DNA from 3 places in the Pseudescherichia sp. L3 genome. Region 2 is predicted to be linked to each of the others. Evidence: riboswitches for the same ligand, from Rfam matches in the RefSeq annotation. Region 2 holds a riboswitch; each other region holds the start of a gene.
The links. Region 2 has a riboswitch for thiamine pyrophosphate ahead of thiB (thiamine ABC transporter substrate binding subunit). Riboswitches for the same ligand answer to the same signal wherever they lie in the genome.

Region 1 (2,265 bases), on a different contig from region 2:
GAGAGTATAGAACGGCGCTTCATGGCAGTGCTCCAGCTCTTCGGTCATGTTGCGGCGGATCATCTGCATCGGCACGTGGCCCGGACCTTCGATCATTACCTGCACATCGTACTCCCAGGCGATTTTGGTCAGCTCGCCCAGGGTATGCAGTTCGGCAAACTGCGCCTCGTCGTTGGCATCCTGAATTGAACCTGGGCGCAGGCCATCGCCTAACGACAGGGTGACATCCCAGGCGGCGCAGATTTCGCAGATTTCGCGGAAGTGCTGATACAGGAAGTTCTCCTGATGGTGGGAGAGGCACCACTTGGCCATGATCGAGCCGCCGCGCGATACAATGCCGGTAAGGCGATTAGCGGTCATCGGCACGTAGCGCAGCAGCACGCCTGCGTGAATGGTGAAGTAGTCCACGCCCTGCTCGGCCTGCTCAAGCAGCGTTTCGCGGAAGGTTTCCCAGGAGAGATTCTCGGCGATGCCGTTGACCTTCTCCAGCGCCTGGTAGATAGGGACGGTACCAATTGGGACCGGGCTGTTACGCAGGATCCACTCCCGCGTTTCATGGATATTGCGGCCGGTGGAGAGATCCATCACCGTGTCCGCGCCCCAGCGGGTGGCCCACACCAGCTTCTCCACCTCCTCTTCAATGGAGGAGGTCACCGCCGAGTTGCCGATGTTGGCGTTGACCTTCACCAGGAAGTTGCGGCCGATGATCATCGGTTCAGATTCGGGGTGGTTGATGTTAGCAGGAATAATGGCGCGCCCGGCGGCGACCTCGTCGCGAACAAACTCCGGGGTGATATTCTCCGGCAGGCGTGCGCCAAAGCCTTCGCCCGGATGCTGGCGGCGCAGCACCTCGCCACGAATACGCTCCCGGCCCATATTTTCACGCAGGGCGATAAACTCCATCTCCGGCGTCACGATCCCCTGGCGAGCGTAGTGCAGCTGGGTGACGCACTTTCCTGGACGGGCGGCGATCCACGCGGATCGGATCTTCGCGATCCCTTTCTCTACGTCGATCGCAACGTCAGGATCGCCATAGGGGCCAGAGGTGTCATATACCGGGATCGCTTCGTTCTCTTCAAACTGCGGTTCGGCTTTGCTGCCGCCGATAAGCGTCGGGCTAAGCTGGATCTCACGCATTGGCACGCGGATATCGCTCCGCGAACCCTGGATATAGATACGTTTTGAATTGGGAAAGGTGGTGCCCTCCAGCGTGTTGATAAAGTGCTGGGCAGCGGCGCGCTGTTCACGGCGGGTAGGTTTAATAGCAGACTCAGACATAGCTCATTCCATAAAAAGTTAAGGACGTGGCTTGTCAGAACGACGGATGAAGCAAGAGGATGCGTGTAGCCCGGAGAGGCACACGCCAGCAGATTGACTCTTGTTCCCTTCGCAGGTTCTAACCTGATCAGGTTCCGCGGATCCCGAATTAACGGTCTCAGCCGGTGCTTACGCACTCGGCACTCCGACAAGAAAAACCCCCGTGTTGCAGGGGGCAGGTAAATTAAACTACGCGTTAATGCTTAAGAACTCAAGCAGGGCGAGCGATGTTGCTGTCGTCGTTAGCGCTCTCTGCCAGGTTGAAATCGAACGCCAGCACGATCAGCTGATCCTCCAGCGTAAAGCGTGCCGCCAGCGCTTCGCCAATGCCGGACAGCGCTTCCTGGAACTCCAGGCAGTTATCATCGTCAATGGCATTCTCAAGATTTGAGTCGTAGTAGCTCATGATCTGCTGGGTATTGGCTTCCAGCTGCGGATAGATTTGCGTGGCCGCTAAAAGTGGGCTGCTCCCTTCCATTTCGCTGATAATTTGTTCATAAATACTAAAGTGTCCGGCGGACAGATAATCCACCAGATTATGGCAAAAATCGTCCAGGGCCTTCTCATCCAGCTCTGTAAAGGACTCCTTGCCCGGCTTAATGCCCACCAGGTTGTAGTACGATACCAGCAAATGCTTGCGCACCTGTAGCCAGTGATCGACTAGTGTATTACTTCCGCCTACGCGCGCCGTCAGGCTTTCCAGGTGGTTTAGCATGATTAACTCCGTGGTTTAAGAAAAAAAGTGTTCACCCAAAATATGTAAAAATGATGTAACCAACATGCCAGTGTCGCTAAGGTAGTGCAACAGATTATGGAACGTGTCATCGAATTAACCGATCAGGGCTGGTGGATCGTCAGCCATGAACAAAAATTATGGTTGCCCGCTGGAGAATTACCACACGGCGAGGCAGTTAATTTTGATCTTGTGGGCCAGCGCGGGTTAATTAT
Region 2 (2,265 bases):
CCACCAGCACCGGCAGGATCAGGGTCATCGCGCAGAGGCGGAGCAGCATCAGCCGCCCGGGAAAGCGGCGGCGATAGAGGGCGCGGGCCAGGAAAATAGCGGGCGTCACCGAGAGCAGGGCAGAGAGAAACGCCTGGCCAAAGGAGAAGGCCACCACGTGGCGCAGGTAACTGTCGTGCCACAACGCCGCGACGTCGGTGGTCGGCGCGTTGAGCCAGAGGGCAAGAAACGCTGCCAGCGCCACCGCTATCAGCAGGGTGGCAGCGGCAGCGCCGGGCAGCAGCCAGCCGGGAATTAGCGGCTGGTCGCGCGAAGCCACGTGTTAATCCACTCAGCGCGTTGGGAGAAGACCTGCTGCGGCGTGAACTCCAGGGTGGTCTTCGGCTTCGTCAGCGAGTCAAAGCCAGCGGGCAGCGTTACGTTGCTCACCGGGTACATCCAGTTGCCGGTCGGGATGGCGTTCTGGAACCCCGGGCTCACCATAAATTTGAGGAACTTTTCTGCCAGCTCGGGCTGCTTGCTGGCTGCGGTGCGGGCAGCGACCTCTACCTGCAGGTAGTGGCCTTCACTAAAGTCCGCCGCCGCGTAGTTATCCTTTTTCTCTTCGATCAGGTGATAGGCCGGGGAGGTGGTGTAGCTTAGAACCAGATCGCTCTCGCCCTTCAGGAACAGGCCGTAGGCTTCGCTCCAGCCTTTGGTGACGGTAACGGTTTTCGCCGCCAGCTTCTGCCACGCCTCAGGTGCTTTATCGCCGTAGACTTTTTGCATCCACAGCAGCAGGCCCAGCCCTGGGGTGCTGGTGCGCGGATCCTGATAGATTACCCGCCACTTCTGGTCGCTCTCTACCAGCTCTTTCAGGCTCTTCGGCGGATTCTTCAGCTTGTTCTTGTCATAGACGAAAGCGAAGTAGCCGTAGTCGAAGGGCACAAAGGTGTCGTTTTTCCAGCCGCCGGGGACGTTAACGGCGTCGGCCGCCACGCCGCTTTTGGCAAACAGTCCGGTCTGGCTGGCGGCCTCCAGCAGGTTATTGTCGAGGCCCAGCACCACGTCGGCCTTGCTGTTTTTGCCCTCCATGCGCAGACGGTTGAGCAGCGAGACGCCATCCTCCAGCGCCACCATCTTCAGCTCACAGTGACAGTCGGCTTCAAAGGCTTTTTTTACCGCAGGACCTGGCCCCCAGTCGGCGGCGAACGAGTCGTAGGTGTAGACGGTGAGAACGGGTTTATCAGAAGCCGGGGCGGCAAACACGGGGGCGGCCACGAGTAGCAGCAGCGGCAGACATTTTTTTAACACTTTGCACCTCAATAGAAAGAGAGTGGCAAAGGATTTTGAGTAGCAGCCTCAAATCCCTTCGCCGGCGTTATCCGGATCAGGTTCGACGGGTATTTTCTCAGCACACGCATCGCGCAGCACCCCGTTGAGCACGGCCTCATTGTAGTGATTATGTCAGCATTCTGAAAGCGCTAAGGATCTGGGGGCGCAAACCATGCCGATTTAAAATCAAACCAGCCGAGGGTGTTCATCCGCAGGCCGCGCATGCTGCGCTGCCCCTGGATCATCAGCCAGTGATGGATCAGCGGCACAATCGCCTTGCCCGCCAGCAACTGCTGGCACCAGGCGGCTAAGTTCATCTCGCCCGCTCGCCACTGCGTGGCATCTGCCTGCCAGTCGCGCGGAATACACTTCTGCAGCAGCGGCACCTCATAGAGGTGGGTAAAGAGTGAGAAATCCAGCGGCAGGGTAAAGTTAGCGCTGTTGAGCCAGATATCGCTCACCGCGTCGCCGCTGTGCCACTCCTCGTAGTCCACCTCCTGAATGTGCAGCGTCACCTGATGCGCCGCCAGCAGGGCGCTCATGGTCTGGGCCAGCACCCGGTGTTCGATGTGTTCCCGGTAGTAGGTCAGAGTCAGCGACTCCAGTCCGGCAGGCTTCTCGCTGCCGCCCGGCCGGGTATGATGCCAGCGCGGCAGCAGGCCGTAGGCCGGGAACCAGTAGCGCTGGTGATGCTCCTCGGCGTGAAACAGCAGGCTTGCTGGAGAGAGGATCTGGCTCACCCACTCTCGCACCTGCTGGCTGGCCCCGCGACCAGTGCGGGCATCAAACAGCAGGTAGTAGCACCCCTCTTCAAGGCGGCTCTCAACGGCTTTCTCCTCGCCACCGGGCCCCTCCAGCGTCAGGCCCGCGCTTAAATCGTCGTTGACGTCGGGCAGCACCCAGACATTCACCTCATCAATCAGCGCTCGAAAGCCAAAGTAGTCATCAAAA
Region 3 (2,265 bases), on a different contig from region 2:
CGGCATCGAGCAGCGCCGCCGCCTCCGGCAGGTTAGGCGTGATCAGTGAGACCTGCGGCAGCAGCCGGGTGCGCAGGGTGGCAACCGCCGAGGGCGTTAAAAGCGGATCGCCACTTTTTGCCAGCATCACCGTATCCAGCACGATATTCTCTACCCGATAGTGTGCCAGCCGCTCGGCCACCGCCTCGATAATATCGGTATCGGCCAGCATGCCGATCTTGGTTGTATCGATACGCACGTCGCTTAATACTGAATCCAGCTGCGCAGCGACAAACTCCGGCGTGATGCGATAGACCGACTGCACGCCAAGGGTATTTTGCGCCACCAGGGCGGTAATGACTGAGCAGCCATAGGCTCCGAGAGCCGAGAAGGTTTTCAGATCCGCCTGGATGCCCGCCCCTCCGCTTGGATCGGTTCCGGCGATAGTTAATGCATTGATTCTTTTCATGCTGACGCGCCTCCATCCAGGTGATAAAGGGCATCAAGAAACGCTACAACAAAGGAGCCGGGGCCACGGCTCTCTGCCGCCGCCTCGCCTCCTGCAACGGCGAACAGGCCGCAGGCTGCCGCAACGCTAACGAGACGCTCGCCAGGCAGCGCACAGCCTGCCGCCACAACCGCCGACAGCGCGCAGCCGGTGCCCACTACCCGAGTCATGATCGGCGCACCGCCGACGACCTTCAGCGTGCGGCTGCCGTCGGTAATGTAGTCCACCTCCCCCGTGACGGCGACCACTGCGCCGGTTTCCTGCGCCAGCCGCTCAGCGGCTGGCCGCGCCGCGCTGGCCGAGTCGGTGGTATCCACCCCGCGCCCCCCTGCGCTCAAGCCCTTCAGGGCCATTATTTCCGAGGCGTTGCCGCGAATCGCCGCTGGCCTCAGGGAGAGGATCTCCCGGCAGAAGCGGGTACGAAAATCGAGCGCACCCACGGCAACCGGGTCAAGGGTCCAGGGTTTGTTCGCGTCGTTCGCATTGTGGATCGCAGCGCGCATGGCATCCGCGCGGTCAACCGTAAGCGTGCCAACGTTAATCAGCAGTGCGTCGGCAATAGCGCTGAACTGCGCGGCCTCTTCACGCTCAATCACCATGGCAGGGGAAGCGCCGATGGCCAGCAGAACATTCGCGGTAAAGGTCTGCACAACGTCGTTGGTCATGCAGTGAACAAGAGGGGAACGGGTACGAAAGTGCTGTAAAACAGACGCGACGTGCGCGTGGCTCAGCAGGTCAGGTTGCATAGTTAGCTCCTGCCCGGCGCGAAGAAGGGACGCCGGCAGGCATCTGACTTCCCTACGCTGGCATTATCCAGATCAGGTGGTACGGGTATTTCTCAGCCTTCACGCAGAAGGGCACCCCGAGTCATGTTGAGTACATCTTTGAACTTTTTGCCAGATTAGGGGAAGTGGCTTGCTGATGCAAGCGTGCTTCAGGAGTTATCGCTTCTCCACCCTGCTTTTACACGACAGTACAGATAGTAAGGGAAATATTAATCGTACAACCATTCGCCTGCTTTTGCAGATTCTACCAGCATTCGTACCGTTAGCGGTTTTAGCGGCTTTTCTGGAGGTTTTGAACCTAAAAAATTCGGTTCAAAATAGTAGATTATCTCAAAACCGTTTGGCTTTACATTCCAATTCCTGAAATAGTAATCTAATGTATCCTCTGCATCTTCCCAAATAACATCCAGACCGCCTTTAGTTAACTCAGTATCTAATGTTACTTCTGGACGACGCCCAAAAAATCCATATTTCTTGTGGCTATGATTAGTATATATATAATCAATGATCTCTTGTTCTATGCTCATTAGTAATAGTTCCACATAGCACTATCCTCAGATTTAACTATATCATAAAAAATAATTTACGAACAACGGACAAACAAATTGCGTAAATAGATATAGTTATAACTATTACCGAGGCCACATCAAGATAGAAATAAGCATCATAGAGTGACTCAGCGTTTACATCACCGCTAAAAAACTGGGCCAGACTCTTTGCGATATCATGATTTATATAAATGTAAGGATCTGGCATACACTTACCTATCAAAAGAAAAATCACGATAAAAAAAATCATTTTCGCAATTTTAAGGGCGATTGTCCTAACCATTTGCAACAACCTCAATCCAGCCACGAGCTAAAAGAGATTTCATACAGGGGATGTTTATCATATCATCTTATTTCACGCAACCTCTCCAATTCATCCAATATAAGCGAACAGGGTCAGGAACCAATTAAACACCCGCCAACCATTACATAATAGTATTTTATT

Region 1: another riboswitch for thiamine pyrophosphate. It lies ahead of thiC (phosphomethylpyrimidine synthase ThiC); the one in region 2 lies ahead of thiB (thiamine ABC transporter substrate binding subunit).
Region 3: another riboswitch for thiamine pyrophosphate. It lies ahead of thiM (hydroxyethylthiazole kinase); the one in region 2 lies ahead of thiB (thiamine ABC transporter substrate binding subunit).

What each region holds. Positions count from the first base shown of each region.
Region 1 covers NZ_JANKYC010000007.1:24,672-26,936, forward strand. The annotation lists gene thiC (phosphomethylpyrimidine synthase ThiC) at 1-1,278, opposite strand, end outside; TPP riboswitch at 1,366-1,475, opposite strand; gene rsd (sigma D regulator) at 1,529-2,032, opposite strand; gene nudC (NAD(+) diphosphatase) at 2,129-2,265, shown strand, end outside.
Region 2 covers NZ_JANKYC010000004.1:281,021-283,285, forward strand. The annotation lists gene thiP (thiamine/thiamine pyrophosphate ABC transporter permease ThiP) at 1-319, opposite strand, end outside; gene thiB (thiamine ABC transporter substrate binding subunit) at 295-1,293, opposite strand; TPP riboswitch at 1,329-1,427, opposite strand; gene sgrR (HTH-type transcriptional regulator SgrR) at 1,464-2,265, opposite strand, start outside.
Region 3 covers NZ_JANKYC010000001.1:2,000,564-2,002,828, forward strand. The annotation lists gene thiD (bifunctional hydroxymethylpyrimidine kinase/phosphomethylpyrimidine kinase) at 1-448, opposite strand, end outside; gene thiM (hydroxyethylthiazole kinase) at 445-1,233, opposite strand; TPP riboswitch at 1,266-1,362, opposite strand; gene NR795_RS09780 (DUF1493 family protein) at 1,482-1,799, opposite strand.